DNA from 4 places in the Paenibacillus sp. MT124 genome. Region 1 is predicted to be linked to each of the others. Evidence: a T-box and tRNA genes for the amino acid it is inferred to sense, from the RefSeq annotation. Region 1 holds a T-box; the other regions hold tRNA genes.

Region 1 (4,536 bases):
GAACAATGGATCGAGAGTGCTGTCAAACTAACAGGGATCAAACGCGCAGACGCCTGCGCTCTTGCAGGTGAAATGCTCCTCGGAACAGGCAAGCTGCTGACGGAAGGAGGATATACACCCCAAGAGCTCCAGGCTCGCGTTGCCGTTCCCGGTGGCATTACCGCCCAGGCACTTGCTTTAATGAAAAACAGTCTGGACGGTGTTTTTGACAGCCTTATCCATACAACCCACGACAAGTATGAAGAAGACTTGTTAAAGCTGGATGAAGTATTTAGAGCCGGTGAAATTAACCGGCAACAATATTAACAAGTTTGCCTGGAACGGCAATGACCTTGCGAATGGTCTTGCCTTCCAGAGCCTGTTTGACAGGCGCCAGTTCCATTGTAAAGTCTTGCATGCCCTGTGCATCGAGATCTTTGGCAATCGTTGCCCGGGTTACGATTTTGCCGTTGACCTGTACAACAATCTCCACTTCAGCATCTACCGTCATGGATTCATCATACTCCGGCCAAGCTACGTAGGAGATGCCTCCTTCATGTCCAAGACGGCTCCACAATTCTTCCGCCATGTGCGGTGCCAGCGGGGACAAGAGCTGTACGAAGTTTTCCATCGCTTCACGTGGCAATGTATCAGCTTTGTAAGCATCGTTGATGAAGATCATCAACTGGCTGATCGCTGTGTTGAAACGCAGATGTTCCAGATCATCCGTAACTTTTTTGATCGTTTTGTGAGCTGTGCGTTTGAATTCTTCCGTTCCGCCATCCACAGTGATTTTGTCGTTGATTGCTCCAGTATCCTCGTTGATGAAGAGACGCCATACGCGTGACAGGAAGCGGTACATGCCTTCTACCCCGTTAGCATTCCACGGTTTGGTAGCTTCCAGTGGTCCCATAAACATCTCATAGAGACGCAGTGTATCGGCTCCGAATTCATTCACAATTTCATCCGGGTTAATGACATTACCACGGGATTTACTCATTTTCTCATTATTGGTTCCCAGAATCATACCCTGGTTCACCAGTTTGTGGAATGGCTCCTTGGTATTCACCACGCCCAGATCATACAACACTTTGTGCCAGAAACGAGCATACAGCAGGTGAAGCACGGCATGCTCGGCTCCCCCGATGTACAGGTCAACCGGCAGCCACTGCTGCTGTTTCTCCTGGGAGATCAGCTCTTTGTCGTTGTGTGGATCGATAAAGCGCAGATAGTACCAGCAGCTTCCCGCCCATTGTGGCATCGTGTTGGTCTCGCGGCGGGCTTTCATTCCCGTTTCTGGGTCCACCGTATTTACCCACTCCGTTACGTTCGCCAGTGGAGACTCCCCAGTACCTGAAGGTTTGATCTGATCGATATCCGGCAGCAGCAAAGGAAGTTGATCTTCCGGTACCGTCTTCATTGTTCCATCTTCCAGGTGTAGAATTGGAATCGGCTCACCCCAGTAACGCTGACGACTGAACAACCAATCGCGCAGGCGATACGTTGTTTTCCCTTGCCCCTTACCATTCTCTTCCAACCATGCGATCATTTTCGCAATCGCTTCTTCGTTATTCAGTCCGTTCAGGAAGTCGGAGTTCACATGCGGTCCGTCGCCGGCATACGCCTCTTGTGTTACGTCCCCACCCTGGATAACTTCAATGATGTCCAGACCGAACTGCTTCGCAAATTCCCAGTCCCGACCATCATGACCTGGAACCGCCATAACCGCTCCTGTACCGTATCCTGCGAGCACATAATCCGCAATCCAGATAGGCAGCTTTGCACCATTAACCGGATTGATCGCATAGGCACCAGTGAATACGCCTGTTTTTTCTTTGGCCAGATCCGTACGTTCCAGATCACTCTTGCGAGCAGCCTGCTCCTGGTAAGCCTTAATGGCTTCACGCTGTTCTGCTGTCGTAATTGCATCGACCAATTCATGCTCAGGAGCAAGAACGGCAAAGCTTGCACCGAACAGGGTATCCGCACGTGTTGTAAACACTTTAATAACTTCTTCACTGCCCTCAATGGCGAATATAACCTCTGCACCTGTGGATTTCCCAATCCAGTTGCGCTGCATATCCTTGATGCTCTCGGACCAATCCAGCTCTTCCAGATCTTCCAGCAAGCGCTCTGCATATTCCGTGATTTTCAGTACCCATTGACGCATCGGTTTGCGTACAACCGGATGACCACCGCGCTCACTTTTGCCGTCAATAACCTCTTCGTTAGCCAGTACCGTACCCAGCGCTTCACACCAGTTAACCGGCACTTCATCTACGTATGCCAGGCCTTTTTTGTACAACTGGATGAAGATCCATTGTGTCCATTTATAGTATTCAGGGTCTGTTGTGCTGATCTCACGATCCCAGTCGTACGAGAAACCAAGGGACTTGATTTGACGACGGAAATTGTCGATGTTGCGGAATGTAATTTCCCGCGGGTGCTCGCCCGTGTCCAGAGCGTGCTGCTCAGCAGGCAAGCCGAAAGCATCCCAGCCCATCGGATGCAGCACATTATAACCACGCATACGTTTGAAACGGGAAACGATGTCTGTTGCCGTATACCCTTCCGGGTGACCTACGTGCAGACCTGAACCGGATGGATAGGGGAACATGTCGAGTGCATAAAACTTCGGTTTACCCGGGTCTTCACCTGTTTTAAACGTTTTGTTCTCATCCCAATACTGCTGCCAACTTTTCTCCATAACCTGCGGCTGATAGCCGTGCTTCGGCTGGTGATTTTCACTCATCTATTGTTCCTCCTCTTGGTTATTCACTTTTATTGCAACAAAAAAACCTCAGCATCCATAGCGTTTGCAGCGCTAGGGACGAGAGGTTGAATTCCCGTGGTACCACCCTAGTTAGCGGACGAACGTGCTTCGTCATCCACTCCCTTTGGACCTGTAACGGCGGTTAACCGATGCGGATTTCCATTCCTGAACGAATGCCAAACATTCAAGCACAGGATGGTGTAATCACCGCATTTCTCCAAGGCGAGTTCGTGAAATACTGTCAATCGGCTTGCACCAACCGCCGACTCTCTGTCATGTACAGGACCCACTACTGTTCCTTATCATCGAAATATGTATACAATATCGGGACCATTATATAAAAAAGCAAGACTAAAGTCAATATTGCTTGGTTTTTGACTATAGATAATGCTGTTCTTCCCCATTCGGCCTAGGACAAACGAAATCGCTCGATTCCTTCTTCCAAGTTATTAATTGCCCACTGAATGTGTTCCTTGTTATCATATTGTCGATATTCGCATTCAATCCACAGGATCAGATCAAAATACAGATCGTACAAGCTTCTCCGTTTTCGCTCACTCTCCGTTGTGATGACCCTACCATAACCCTTTACAAACCCTGGTGTATAATTAAAATGACTGAAGTAGTGCTCCATCAGGGGATCCGCCCAAAGGCAACGCTCAAAATCAATAATGGCTGTAATCTGCCCCTGTTCCACAAACACATTGCCATCCCACAGATCCCAGTGAATGAGTACCGGCTCGTTGACATCACTCAGTACATCCGATTTCTCTCTTATCAATTGGGCAAGCTCATCATAATCCATAGGAAGTTTTACGCCAGCCTCTCTTCCGTCGGTGAGCAGATCATCCATCAGACTCAAAAATGCTTCCTTCCAGGTGTTATACTTTGGTTTCTTTTCTGAAAAATAGCCAAACTTTTCACCTTTGATCTCATTGATCCGGCGATTGAATGCACCAAGCTGCTCTTCGATCTCTGCCTGCTCTGCTGCACTATACTGATCCTTGACCTTGTTATAAGGCGTGCCAGGCATATATTCCATTATAAAGTACTCCGCCGGAGCAAGACTGCATGTTGTATCACACGCTAATACACGGGGGACCGGTACATCTCGAAGCTCTCCCACGAGACGCAGTGCCTGAACTTCCGCCATCAGAAGATCCTGCTCACAACGCAATGGTTTACCAACCTTTGAAGGAGCGATTTTGAGCACCGCCTCTTGCCCGTTACCGAGCGAGATATAATAAGCATGGTTGGCCCATCCGTCAATCATTTCCCTGTATTCCTGGATGCCTGTATTAAAATGTTGCTTGGCAATTGCATTCAGCTGTTCTGAAGTCAGCCTGGTTTTGTATGTACTTTCCATTCTGCACCACCTTTTTATCAATACGAATTCTAATCATTAAGATCTTGTAATCGTTTTCCATTCTTGTCCATTATGGCTCTCTTCACCCTTGCTGACAATGCATTTCATCATAAAAAACAGAAAAAAAACCGCCCTTACTGTTGTAAGGACGGTCCCTATCTGGAATCTACTTCACCGCGACGTAAAATAGCCGCTGCGCGCCTTCTCCAGCTTCTTTCCATGTGAAATCAGCATATACACGGACATTCCTGAATCCAGCTTTGGTCAGTTCCAGCTTCATCCAGTCCGGATCGTATGCACGCTGAATGTGAACCTCTTCGAACCGCTGGTACATATCCTTGCCGCCGTCATCCACCCGGGAAAAAATGCTGAGATGATGCTCAATCTCACACCGTTCACGATCCATGTCGCAGGTCCA
Region 2 (4,536 bases), 2.5 Mb from region 1:
CGAATAGGTGCTTGTTCAGGTCCTCGTAAGAGCGGGAGCCGGTATCATGGGCGATGAGCATCATTTTGGTGCCCAGCCAGACAAATAGTATGGTCGATAAGCCAATGGTGATGGTGGCCCATTTGCCATACTGGGTAAAAAACTGCAATATTTCCTGCCCTGTCGCGAAGCCTGCCCCTACAACCGTTCCGATGTATGTAAATGCGATCTGCAGCACCCGGAATGCCTGTTTCATGCGTTTCCCCTCTCAGGCCCCATAATAGTTTGGACATGCGGGTACCATGGTACAAGGTATGCTTGACCCTGGTAACTCATGACAATTGTAAGAAGCTTTCGTCCCCAGAATCGGTCAATGATGGAGGAAAGCCGATTTCGCTTGAACTGACAGCCTCATCTATGATACTTTTACCTCATAGGATAGGCTTGGGAGGTCGAATGATGGAAGTATTAAAACAACGAATATTACAAGAAGGCGTAGTCATCTCGGATCAGGTGCTGAAGCTGGACGGATTATTGAATCATCAGATTGATCCTGCATTGACAATGGAGATGGGCCGCGAGTTTGCCGCTCGCTTTCGTGAAAGTGGAGTGACACGGGTCATAACGGTGGAGTCTTCAGGGATTCCGGTTGCTTTTGCCGCAGCACATGAACTTGGGGTGCCGCTCGTATTTGCCCGTCGAAAAAAGACACTTCTGGCAGATCCCGATGCCTACTGTGAACGCGTACCTTCCTTTACCAAAGGGATCGTAACCGATATTATGGTATCCCGCGAATATATTCATGAAAACGACCGTATTTTGTTTATAGACGATATTATCGCCAACGGAGATGCAGCTCGCGGTGTCATTAAAATCATTGAACGTTCAGGGGCGGAGCTCGTCGGATTCGGTGTCGTGGTTGAGAAATGTTTTCAGGCCGGTGCACGTACGATCCGTGAGCAGGGCATTCCCGTGGAAGCCTTGGTGCGCATTCGTTCATTGAATGATGGAACCGTGCAATTCGACGATAATTAAATGTGACAGTTTAAAGGAAAAAGCCTATTTTTTGAACAATGCCTTTGCATGACCGCGGATTTCATTTATAATGGGGTTATGTTAGGGAGAGGAGGCAACACCATGGGGAACCAACCGGCATCAGAACAATTTTTTATTGAAAAGCTGGCGGAGTCGAAAGTTCATTTTGAACGTGCCCTGGATTGTAAACATACGGAATTTGATGACCTTTATCCCTATATGATTGAACATCCTCAATTTTTCTGGTACAAACGCTATGTTGCCTGGTCAGAGTTGCTGACCATTGTAGGCTTGTGTGAAGAGTTGTCCTTCGCTTGGAAAGAACAATTTACACCACATCAAGTGGAGTACCTTGAAGAACGTGTGATGTCCGCCAAAGTGCTTGATTTTTGGTTCGAGAAGAACGACAGCAAAGAGCACGCGCAGCGGTAACTTTCAGTCGGGACATTTTTCGAATGACATAACAGTCCAATACAGTCACGTGAGACCTAAATGACTCTTCATTTAGGTCTCTTTTTGTAAATTATTTTGGAACATAGGAGCCATAGACATGATTAGTGATGCAGAATTGGATGCACTGCGCTTATCGGGTGAAAAAGTAAGAGTGGTACGGGATGGTTTGGAGTCCAATGATGTAACAGGGATTATCGTTGCATGGGATGGGGAACAGGTGCTTATCCGTCGCCAGAACAGACGTGTGGTCAAGCTGGACCGCAGCTATCGTTATCAGCTCTTTAGCGAACCGCGCCAAAGCCCGGCTGATGAATAGAGCCGCTCTGGAGACGGATGCATGGAATTACCATGGATGCTTTGGCATAATTCCGCCACTCGGGAGAGAAGATAGGTACAGCGAGAATTCGTAAACTTATCAGCCGAGAGGATGTGCGGGTAGCCATGACATTGATGAATGATAAGGTACATGCCTACAAGGATCAGATTGGAGAATTAAGCGATGTATTGCCTGGCGTAGTCAAAGCGTATCACGAATTTACGGGTGAATGCTTTCAGTCAGGTGCCATTGATGCCAAAACCAAGCAGCTGATTGCCCTCGGCATCGGATTGTTTGCCAATAACGAAGTATGTACGTTTTACCACGTAGAAGAGGCACGTGCGAAGGGCGCAACCGATCAGGAGATTATGGAGACGGTTGCGGTAGCCGGAGCAGTAGGCGGCGGTCACGCGCTGTCTCAAGGCGCAATGCGTGTGCAAAAGGCATTGCACTAAGGTTTCTCCTGCAAGTGTGCTGAATAACTAGAGAGCAAAACAGGCTCTGGAATGATCCAGAGCCTGTTTCTTGTCCAACTTATATTTTTCCAAGCATCTTATTATACATAAATTGTCCAGTCACCCGGCGTGCGGTAACGTAGCGAGTGTTGAAATACGGATTTGATAATTTGGTAATGCTGACACCTTTGCTGCTGGAAGCATGAGCGAATTGTCCGCCCCCGATGTATACGCCTGTATGCGAAATGCCGCTGCCTGAAGTGTTGAAGAATACCAGATCACCTGTGCGGATATTGGCTTTGGATACCGGAGTACCCGCCTTAGCCTGCTGCTGTGAAGTACGTGGCAAATCAATGCTATATTTTTGGAAGAGATATCTCATAAATCCAGAGCAATCAAACCCGGCCAGCGTCGTGCCGCCCCACTTGTAAGGAATTCCAGTCATGTTGTTAACGACGGTGTTGATACTGCTTGCCTCAGTGCTTGCTGCACCAGATGTGAATAGAACGGCTGCGCCAAAAATAGAAATGATCAGTTTTTTCAAAATCAATGTTCTCCCTTCGATGCCTACGGAGTTAGCTAAGGGTTCGGTAGAAGGTTCCCTATATTTCCTATGTATAAGAATAATTCACCCAAAATGGTTCCCCCGTTTTCAAACATGAAACTCGGCAAATGAATAATTAAGTTTTTGTAACCTTTTGAAACTATATTGCATAAATGCGTAATTGTCAAACCTTTCTTCCTTCTGCAATGTTAACGGAATTCAAGACTTTTTGTGAAAAATAGTAGTTCTCCATGTTTATTTATGATGACAAAAACGTAATTTGTGTTTCATCAGCACAGAAATTGGACAAATAAGTAAATTGGAGTATCAGAGGAGAGCACGGTTCATTCTCATCAGGGAAAGTCAGGTCTCGACCAGATTTTATAACTTTCGGTTATCGTAGTTTTATACCAAATCATTTAATTGTTGACACATTGAATTTCACATGATATATTATTTCTTGTCGCCGCGATAGATTATCTCGGAGATATACCATATGCGGTCGTGGCGGAATTGGCAGACGCGCACGGTTCAGGTCCGTGTGGGCTAACCCCCCGTGGAGGTTCGAGTCCTCTCGACCGCATCAATTCATACATGAGGTTTCTGATCTGCTTTTTCTGGCAGATTGGGGACCTTTTTGTTTTTTTTAGTTACATTAGAGATGCTGCAGTTCATCAAATGAGAAAAACAAAATAGCTGTATGCAAGTCGAGCTTCTGTTTGGAGCGCCGGCTGAAAAAGGATATTGTTGAACAATAGGCATTTCTTCAGGTCCCATTGCCTCTTGGCAAAAAGCACCTCGAATAACCCCAGGATTTTCAAGACAAAATGTACATAAATGGGGTGAATTGTCTATGAGGAAAAAAGGGATTCGGAAATTGCCTTGGATTTTGTTATTGGCCATGCTTATCGGATGTCAGAGCTCGAAACCTAAAGAACAGGATTTGATGCGGATAAATTCCGCTAATGGTAACAATGCGAAAAAAGTCATTTTCCTGATGGTGGACTCTTTAATGTATCAGGCGATCGACCAAGGAATCGACAAGCAGGAGCTTCCTGCCTTACAATTTCTGATCAAGAACGGGCAATATTATAAAAATCTGGTCAGTTCTTTTCCCACGATGTCCGTCACGATCGACAGCTCCTTGCTTACCGGTGCATATTCGGACCTTCACCGTGTGCCGGGTCTGACTTGGTATTCTGCGGACAACAAAAAAATGATCATGTACGGAACCGGCCCGACGGAAGTGCTCAAACAAGGAGTGCACCCGGTAGTGACCGATGCTCTAATCCATTTAAACGGGAGTCATTTGAACAGGAATTTACCTACGATCTATGAGGATCTTGCCCGGCAAGGATTAAAATCGGGTTCAATCAACGGCCTGATATACAGAGGGATGTCCGCTCAAAAGCTGTCGATACCTCAATGGATTCAAGCAGCTGCTTCTTTACCCAAAGAGATTGATGTGAAAGGGCCGGACTTAATGTCCCTGGGTGCCTTGTCTAATCCGTTTCAAGGGATTAAAGACTTGCCGGATGGTCTCACGAAGCGAATGGGGATTCATAATGAATTTGCGATTGAAGCCTTAAAATATTTAATTCAATCCAATAAATTACCGGATTTTTTGTTTGTCTATTTACCGGATTTAGACCGGGAGTTACATAAGAAAGGCCCTACGGGACTTCGTGGAGTCAAGGAGTTAGATCAGCAGCTTCAATCCGTGTTGCAAACATTCGGTTCTCCGGAAAAAGCTT
Region 3 (4,536 bases), 3.2 Mb from region 1:
CGTTCCTGTTTCATGTATTGACCAGAGCGATATTATCGTTTGTTTCGTTGTTCATGTTAAGTTTAATTGAATTAGAAATTACGATATGAATCATACACCCGCGACATGTTAGTGTAAAGTCCGGTCAGATCACCGAATGGACGAATTTAAGGCATTACATATCAATGATATCGCTTACAACCAATCCATTCTCCATCCATCTCTGTGAATCTCACTAATTCTCGTCCTTATGAAAAACGGTTGTAATTTTAGATATCTGTAAGTAAACATAGGAATTTATTTAATTAGTTTTGCATTATCTAATTGTAAGCAATATAATATAACTATAGGAATTATTAACCCATTATACGATATGGAGGCGACTGATCATGTCCGTTTATGACTACAAAGTCAATACCCTTCGGGGCCAGGAAGTCGAGATGTCCGATTATCGCAACAAGGTGCTGCTGATTGTAAATACGGCAAGCAAATGTGGTCTGACCCCGCAATTTGAAGGCTTACAGGAACTCTATAACAAATTCAAAGACCGGCAGTTTGAAGTATTGGGTTTCCCAAGCAACCAATTCGCTCAGGAATCGGGATCTTCCGACGATATTGCTGAGTTTTGCCAGATGAATTACGGTGTAAGCTTTCCTATGTTTGAGAAAATTGATGTTAATGGTTCAAGCGCCCACCCTCTATTCCAGCACCTGACAAAAGAGGCACCGGGATTGCTCGGATCCAAAGCCATCAAGTGGAACTTCACCAAATTCCTCGTTGATCAGAACGGACGGGTCGTGAAGCGTTATGCTCCAAAAACCACTCCTGACCAGATTGAAGCTGATATTGAGAAACTGCTGAAATAGATCAACATGGAGAGGCCATAATTAACATGGAGCCAGAGAAAGTCCGGTTCTGTGTGAATGGCCTTTTTTATGTTTCTCCAAACGCAAAAAAAGAGGTTTTCCATATTCGGAAAACCTCTTCTTGTCGTACAATATGATGCGGTCGAGAGGACTCGAACCTCCACGGGCATACGCCCACTACCCCCTCAAGATAGCGTGTCTGCCATTCCACCACGACCGCATGTCGTAAATAATCGGCAACAAAATTGATTATACAGGATCTCAATATAAAAGTAAAGCACTTTTATTAAAACTACTTTGCACCTGTGTTTTTCCTCCAAATATCGGTTTTTATCGTCATGATCTTTTGACTGCTGCATACATTAAATTTCAAATCTTTTATACATCTTCATTTTTAATTGTAGCTCTTCACAAGAAAACATATCATATACATAACATTGTATTTTAAGATTACAACTAATATAAGTAATAAAATATAACATTTAAATATAATTAAAACTTAAAAACAAGAAACCATTGACAAAATACGGATATTTATGTGATTATATATATCATATAATTCGGATTTTAAACATAAAAGCATTCGGAAACCAATATCAATGTTATATAATATAACATTTTACGAACATAGGAGGCGAAAGACCGTGAACCGTGGGAATAAGCTGCTCGATTATGTCAAACTGCTTGATTCCTCCATTCATGTCGGAGGTTTCACCCATTCATTTGGTATGGATGTACACATTGCTGAAGGCAGCATCCGAAATGCCGATGATCTGGAATCCTTCATGCGCTGCCAGCTGCATCCCAGTATCGTTCGACTTGAGGGAATGGCGATTAAAGGTATCTACAGCGCAACAGATCATAATGACACATGGCGAACAGCACTGATTGACAAGTTGGTTCACGTTCAGCGGACTCCTTCTGATCAAAGGGAGCAAGCTGCTGCCATGGGCAAAAGACTGATCAAGCTGGCCCGGGCTCTCCACCCCTGGATTGAATTCAGCCAGCTCGAACACACCCTTGCCAAATACGAGTCTGTAGGCTGCCTCTCTACTGTTCACGCCTGGATTAACCACTACCTCGATATCCCCGTCGAGGAAGCGGTAATGGGTTACTTGCACTCAGCCATGAATGCATGCATAACCGAAGCCTCCAAAGTCCTCCCCATGCATAACGAAGCAACCCAGGAACTGCTGGTTCGCCTGGCCGCAGACCTGGAGCATGAATGGAATACCGTTAGCGCCTCCGCTGCGGATGGACCGGCACAGCCAACCTCAATGTCCATGAAATCGTTGTTCCCCAGCTTCCACATGCTTGGCGCAGGGCTGCATGCTTATCGCGCCTAATCTTACCGACTCCAAGCTCCCCTCATATTTCCCCAAACGAAAAAGCACGCAGCAACCTCCTTGCTGACGTGCTTTTTCACGTATGCCTATAGAAAATCACGTTATTACGTCATTATTTAATATAAATACACTATTTTTCATCGTTTATAATTGTTACATGACGTAAATACGTATATAATGTAATGAACAGCTCGCATCTCCCTCTATTATACACAGCCGAAGGCGGGTTGAAATACTTCTATGAGGGGTGAACCCTTTTGAACAAAAAGAAACCCGTGACTCCGTTCGGATGGGCCATCAAACGCCGCTTAACGGAGCTACAGATGGACCAGAAAACCTTCTGCGAGAAGCACGACATCCCGCCGTATCGTTTATCCAATCTTATCCATGGCACACGAAAAGCCACCCGTTTCCGAAACCAGGTCGCAGACATTTTGCAAATTTCGGATGAACTTCGATGACACCACCATTACCCTGCCGTCCCGATCCTTTAACTGATTGCCAAGGAGGGCCTATTCATGAGCTTCTTTACAACCGACCTTGAAAGGTTATCCTTTCAATCCTTACGTCATCAACTCATCATCGTCGACCGCGACTGGAGAATTCGCAGCTGCAATACTGCATGGCTGAACGGACTCGGGCGATTGCATCTCTCGAAATACAAAAAATCCGACGCCCACCGATCTTCTTGCGAAACGTTTCATTATCTTCAGCTGCTGCAGATATGGGCAGCCCAGGAGGATGAAACGGAGAATTCATCGATTATTCAGAAGTTAGAGAAGATTCAACATCCCTTTGTTCACTGCCATACATATGACATCACCGTACAGTCTGCGAACCTGGAGCTTCGATGGTTCAGGCTGGAGCTTACCCCCTTGAATCAGACGGATCCTCCTTCTCCGATGGGACTCGCTCTGATCTCGCATACAGACATCACGGAACAGAAGCGAATTGAACAGCAATTGAAGCTTGCTCTATCCGAAGTTCGGACACTACGCGGCCTGCTTCCCATTTGCGCCGTCTGCAAACAGATTAAGGACGAGCAGGACGTCTGGAATTCAGTCGAAGGTTATTTGGAGAGACATACCCACGCAGAATTTACACACGACATCTGTCCGGACTGCATCCGCAGGCTATACCCGAAGTACTCCAACATTTTGGATAAACGCTCCTGAGCAAAGCAAAAAAAAGCGAAAAATAACCACCTCTCCTATACGGACAGGTGGTGTTCAAATTGAGACATATCCAATTCCTCCGGTGATCCCTGCAGCGCAATTGCTCCCTTGTCCATGACATAGATAAAATCCGCAGCCCCGCGTACAAAATCAATGCTCTGCTCGACGAGCAGCACCGAAATGTCTCCCTTCGCCTTGATTTGTAGAATGACCTGCCGAATATCCTCGACAATGGAAGGCTGTATACCTTCCGTTGGTTCATCCAGCAACAATAGTCCAGGCCTTGAAGCAAGCGCTCGTGCGAAGGCAAGCTGCTGCTGCTGGCCACCACTCAGATCACCGCCCTGTCGTCCATACATGGTCGCAAGGACCGGAAACATCGCGAGCACATCTTCAGGAAACGTCTTCACCCCAGGCGCAGATGTCTCCAGACCGAGCAGCAGATTTTCCTTTACCGTAAGCTGGGGGAAAATCTCACGACCCTGAGGAACATATCCAATGCCTGCCTTGGCACGTTTGGCAGGTTCCATAGCGGATATATCCTGCCCTTTCCAGTGGATGGCCCCCTTCCTCGTTTTGAGCAGGCCCATCAACGTTTTCATCAGCGTCGTTTTGCCGACACCATTCCGGCCCATTAGGCAGACCACCTGTCCAGGCAAAACATCCAGATTAACACCACGCAGCACATTACTTTCCCCGTAGCCGGATTCAATTCGTTGCAGCGACAGCATGGTCATCTCTCCTTTTTCCCAAGTAGACTTCGGCCACCCTAGGATCTTCCTGCACCTCAGCCATGGTACCTTCCTTCAACAGCTTCCCTTCATGCATCACGGTCACTTTCGCCGCGTACTCGCGGACAAACTCCATGTCATGCTCCACAACCACGACCGAACGTTCACGCGCTATCCCCTGTAACAACCTGCCTGTTTTATTCGTTTCCTCGTCCGTCATCCCGGCAACCGGTTCGTCCAGCAGCAACACGCGCGGTTCCTGAAGCAGCAGCATGCCAATTTCCAGCCACTGCTTCTCGCCGTGAGATAGCGCCCCAGCCCGTGTATACACGCGGTCTTGCAGTCCAATTTGCGCTATGACCTGTTCCATTGCCGTGTTGAGTTTCCCAAAGCGCGGAATACCAAGAGTCCGAAGCGGTGAACGCTGATTTTCCGCCGC
Region 4 (4,536 bases), 2.6 Mb from region 1:
CAGGTTCTCGGGACAGACTCGCAAGTTCCTTGTAGCGCTCTGTAAGAAGCACGCAAGCTACGCCGACTTTGGCCCCATGCAGCACAGGTTTCCGGCCCGCTGCCATCAATTCCATCTCCCAACGATGAGAAATGTGATGCTCACCGCCGGATGCCGGACGGGAATGATCAATAATTAGCATGGAGGCACCGGAAATGATTAGCGCATCCATCAATGCGGTTATACCCTCAGCTCTTCCTTCGGCGATGGCTTGTACATTTTCGATGCAGGCCGTCAGCGCTTCTTCCGTCATCCGATAAGCAACCGGACAGAATGGCTCCCCGCCCAGATCACGCGACACAATCCAATCTGCCAGAGACGTATATTTGCCTAACATATCACCGAATCCCGCCGCCGTCATTGCTTGGGGAGCCTGCTGGGTAATGTCAATATCCGCAAAAATCGCTTCGGGCGGTACAGCCTGAAACGTCTGCTTGATGCCGCTTACAATGAGCGGCGCTCCTGCTGAAGTGAAGCCATCAACCGATGCCGCTGTTGGGACAGACAGAAATGGCTTGTTCATTTTGGCACAGACAAATCGCACCAGATCATGTATGGTCCCCGATCCCACTGCGATGATGGCCTGAGTCATTTGTTTTACACCAAGCAGCACCTGCACAATCGCAGCCTCATCGGCAATGATATCCCCCGCACTGTTCTCCGGCATCTGGAATTCATCTGCCATGAGTCCCGCATCCCTCAGGCTTTTTACCACCTCATATCCCGCCACCGGACCTGTCCAGCCATCATATACCACAGTAACCTGGTTATAGCCCTGTTCCAACAGGTACCCCGGTATTCTACGAATTGCACCATGTTCCAAAAAGACCTGCATTTGCACCAGCCGATGATCATGTCCACAGGTACACTGCTGTGCTTCCGCATTCCAAGCAGCAATGCGTTCATTCATATTCATGTGTTCGTAACCTCCCGTTTCTAAGTTCATGCATATTTGCACTGGAAAAGCCACACAATGAGTATAGGAAAAATTTCAATGATTTTCCTGTTCACACTTTACTTCTTGTACCCGCATTTTGCAAATGTTTTGACAAACTATTTGAAGCAGGTGATCCAATGCAGCTCGGCAAAGATACAGGCCTATCTCTCGGTTTTCTTGCAGGAACGACCCTGGGCAGCGGAATTGCGTTCTTATTCCAATTTCAGGCATATGAAGTGGTCGGCAGCGTTTCCTTTTTCGGCATCATTGGGGCCTTGTCCGGACTATGGACAGCGATTTTCTTACGCCAGCGCCAGCGTCAACACTAACAACCGAACCAAGAGGACACGTAACCAGGCCGGTTTCAGGACAATACAATTCGTAGAAAAATAAAAAAAGGTTCGAGAGATTGCAAAAGCAATCTTCGAACCTTTTTCTCTTCGATGCGGTCGAGAGGACTCGAACCTCCACGGGGGGTTAGCCCACACGGACCTGAACCGTGCGCGTCTGCCAATTCCGCCACGACCGCATAATATGTATCTTTTCATCCTTGATGAAAAGCATCCGGTTAATCCATCTCTCGTTTCACCGTAATTAAGAGTATACACGCTCTGGAAGAAGAATGCAATACTTTTTTATGAACTGAAATGGATAGGACATATGTCCTTTTATAGAAATTAAAAACCTCCTATCGTAAAAATCACCAACTGTCCTCAAGGACAAACAACCTATGGATAGAGAGGAATATGAGCAAACCTATGAACATGACACCTGAAATTATTGAAGAAGGAAAACGACATCTTCATTGGACAGAAATGCATATGCCCCTCCTCGCTGCACTAAAATCCCGATTTTCCAAAGAACGTCCCTTTGCTGGCCTTACCATTGGAATTTGTATTCACGTAGAGCCTAAGACGGCGGTTCTATGCCGAACCCTACAGGCTGGTGGAGCCAACGTTGTACTAACAGGAAGCCCAGGCACGACCAAGGATGCAGTTGCTGCTGCACTTATCGCCGAAGGCATTCCCGTGTATGGACAACGTTCAGATGAACGCCGTCAGCATATGCAAAATATTCATCGCGTGCTTGAGCACCAGCCGCATCTTCTCATGGATAATGGAGCCGATCTGGCTCGCACTCTCATTCAGCACTATGACCATAGTGCGCTCATTGGCGGAACAGAAGAAACCACGACAGGAGCCAATCTGCTGCGTGAAGAAACAGGGGCGGAAGTGACCTTCCCGATTATTGTCATTAATGATAGTCCTCTCAAGCGCATCATGGAAAATGAACATGACGTGGGTCAGACCATTATTGAAGGATTCATGCGCACCACGAATCTGATTCTGCCTACAAGACGCTTCGTTATCGTAGGATATGGTTCCTGTGGACGTGGGATTGCCCGATATCTGCGTAATCTAGGCAGCCAGGTTATTGTGGTTGAGACCGATCCTATCGTTGGACTCGAAGCTGCCCTGGATGGATTTCGCGTAGCGAAGCTGGAAGAAACGTTCGCTTTTGCCCAGGTTTACATCACGGTTACAGGTCGCCCGAGTGCCATCTCAATGGAACACTTTAATCAGATGAACGATGGTATCATTCTTGCCAACGCTGGACATTTCTCCTGGGAAATGGACCTGGACGGACTTCGGCAGGAAGCTGCACATACCGAACGTCTTACAACAGATATCGAACAATTCACCCTTAGGAATGGCCGACGGCTCATGCTGCTTACCCAAGGTGAGATGCTTAATCTTGCAGGTGGAAGCGGAAATCCTGCCGAGACGATGGATCTGGGCTTGTCCCTCCAGGCTGCATCCCTGCTCTATCTTGTTCAGCAGCGTCAGCATCTGGTGAATGGACCACAGCCTGTTCCTCATATCGTCAACTCGGAGATTGCAAGCCAGATGCTGTACCATTTGAGCGAGAAAGCTGTTTAGATTGACAAAAATGGTTCGATCAACAATGAAGGAGAATGGTTATGATTCAAACGAATCTTTGTTTTATCGGTGCCGGATTTCATGCAACGACCAATATCTACCCTTCTGCTGTAGAAGCAGGGGCTACCATCCAGGCCATCTCCACTCGCAGTATTGAACGTTCTCAAGCCGCTTTGCTGCGATATGGCAGCACAGGATCAGCATATGATAACGCAACTCTCATGCTGCAAAACGAAGACTGCAGCAATGTTGTTGTGGTAGCTCAACCTCAGGATCAAACGTCTCTTGCCATGGAATGCATCAAGGCGGGCAAGAATGTCTATGTTGACAAACCCCTTGGCTGGACTGCCAGAGAAGCTGCAGAAATTGCAGATGCGGCCGAAAAGGCTGGCGTTGTACTAATGGTAGGATTTATGAAACGCTATGCGCCTATATATACGAAATTAAAGGAACTGATTGATGGCGGTTCGATGGGTAAAACGCGTTCATTTCAAATGAAATTTGCTGTTGACAGTACGCCCTTTTGCAAAAATGAAGAACAGTTCATGAAACTCGCTGCCATCCACATGGTCGATCTGATGCGTTTCCTCTTTGGCGAGGTACAGCAAGTGACGGGTACCACAGTCAAGGATGGGGAGCTTATTAATCAGAGCATCTCCCTGAAATTTGAGAACGGTATCGTGGGCAGTGCCTACTTCGCTGGCATGAGTGCATGGTCACGTGAAAGCGAAAGTGTTCTGGTTACATTCGATCACGGTTTTGCGTCAGCAGATGAAATGAATACACTTACCATTCATCACTCTCGCGCCTCGGACAGCCTCGCCTGGAAGGCTCTTGAAGAGCAGGATACGGTCTATACTCCTTCCAGCTCTCCCATGTCAGGCGCATACCGCGATCTCTACCTTCGTGGATTTGTAGGTGAGATGGCGCATTTCATGTCATGCTGCCACAATCATTTGCTTCCGCATTCAAGCGGCAAGGATAATGTCGGAACGATGGCCCTGTGTGATACCATCTTGTCTTCATTGGTCTAACATATAATTATTACTTTATAGCCTGAATCTTACATCAACCCGTTGTTTCGTATAGCGAAACCGGGTTTTTTCACTATACATTGCGCCTTTTCATTAATCCGATATCCAGGGTTTATAATCCGAATCAGACATGGTATGCTTTGAAGAGAACATACACACATTTTAGGTACGTAGTGCTTAAATTGATACTATACACATAGCTGACGGAGGTGCAGATCAATGAAAAAAATCTCAACCGAGACATGCCCCAAACCCTATGGCTGCGCCGTAGAAGTTACACTTAGCGTTATTGGAGGCAAATGGAAAGGTGCCATTCTATATCACTTGTTTTCGGGTTCCTTGCGCTTCAATGAACTCCGAAAGTTATTTCCCGACATTACGCAGCGGATGCTCACCTTGCAATTAAGAGAACTGGAGAGCAGCGGGATCGTACACCGGGAAATCTACCCTCAAGTGCCACCCAAAGTGGAATACTCACTTACGCCATTTGGGGAAACGCTCCGTCCAATCATATTCAGCATGCGGGACTGGGGAGAAACCTATACAAATGAAGTTGTCCAGGCCAAGTCACAGGAAGTATAGTGAA

What was found. A T-box is a leader RNA that pairs with one kind of tRNA and senses whether it is charged. The one in region 1 lies ahead of leuS (leucine--tRNA ligase), so its partner is inferred to be a tRNA-Leu.
Region 2: it encodes a tRNA-Leu, which carries the amino acid that the T-box ahead of leuS (leucine--tRNA ligase) is inferred to sense. The anticodon was not compared.
Region 3: it encodes a tRNA-Leu, which carries the amino acid that the T-box ahead of leuS (leucine--tRNA ligase) is inferred to sense. The anticodon was not compared.
Region 4: it encodes a tRNA-Leu, which carries the amino acid that the T-box ahead of leuS (leucine--tRNA ligase) is inferred to sense. The anticodon was not compared.

What each region holds. Positions count from the first base shown of each region.
Region 1 covers NZ_CM179500.1:4,693,365-4,697,900, forward strand. Annotated here, with positions in the region: gene comER (late competence protein ComER) at 1-306, shown strand, start outside; gene leuS (leucine--tRNA ligase) at 287-2,731, opposite strand; T-box leader at 2,803-3,067, opposite strand; gene AC3RCI_RS21235 (phosphotransferase family protein) at 3,162-4,118, opposite strand; gene AC3RCI_RS21240 (class I SAM-dependent DNA methyltransferase) at 4,285-4,536, opposite strand, start outside.
Region 2 covers NZ_CM179500.1:2,168,212-2,172,747, forward strand. Annotated here, with positions in the region: gene AC3RCI_RS10220 (YkvI family membrane protein) at 1-235, opposite strand, end outside; gene AC3RCI_RS10225 (xanthine phosphoribosyltransferase) at 439-1,014, shown strand; gene AC3RCI_RS10230 (hypothetical protein) at 1,117-1,446, shown strand; gene AC3RCI_RS10235 (hypothetical protein) at 1,565-1,783, shown strand; gene AC3RCI_RS10240 (carboxymuconolactone decarboxylase family protein) at 1,909-2,238, shown strand; gene AC3RCI_RS10245 (NlpC/P60 family protein) at 2,318-2,782, opposite strand; cyclic di-AMP (ydaO/yuaA leader) riboswitch at 2,788-2,919, opposite strand; tRNA gene AC3RCI_RS10250 (tRNA-Leu) at 3,281-3,365, shown strand; gene AC3RCI_RS10255 (alkaline phosphatase family protein) at 3,636-4,536, shown strand, end outside.
Region 3 covers NZ_CM179500.1:1,429,012-1,433,547, reverse strand. Annotated here, with positions in the region: gene AC3RCI_RS06575 (glutathione peroxidase) at 369-845, shown strand; tRNA gene AC3RCI_RS06570 (tRNA-Leu) at 983-1,065, opposite strand; gene AC3RCI_RS06565 (urease accessory protein UreF) at 1,490-2,191, shown strand; gene AC3RCI_RS06560 (Rha family transcriptional regulator) at 2,449-2,652, shown strand; gene AC3RCI_RS06555 (PAS domain-containing protein) at 2,710-3,366, shown strand; gene urtE (urea ABC transporter ATP-binding subunit UrtE) at 3,402-4,097, opposite strand; gene urtD (urea ABC transporter ATP-binding protein UrtD) at 4,075-4,536, opposite strand, start outside.
Region 4 covers NZ_CM179500.1:2,080,446-2,084,981, reverse strand. Annotated here, with positions in the region: gene AC3RCI_RS09795 (sn-glycerol-1-phosphate dehydrogenase) at 1-955, opposite strand, end outside; gene AC3RCI_RS09790 (hypothetical protein) at 1,114-1,305, shown strand; tRNA gene AC3RCI_RS09785 (tRNA-Leu) at 1,421-1,505, opposite strand; gene AC3RCI_RS09780 (adenosylhomocysteinase) at 1,723-2,916, shown strand; gene AC3RCI_RS09775 (Gfo/Idh/MocA family protein) at 2,958-3,950, shown strand; gene AC3RCI_RS09770 (winged helix-turn-helix transcriptional regulator) at 4,170-4,532, shown strand.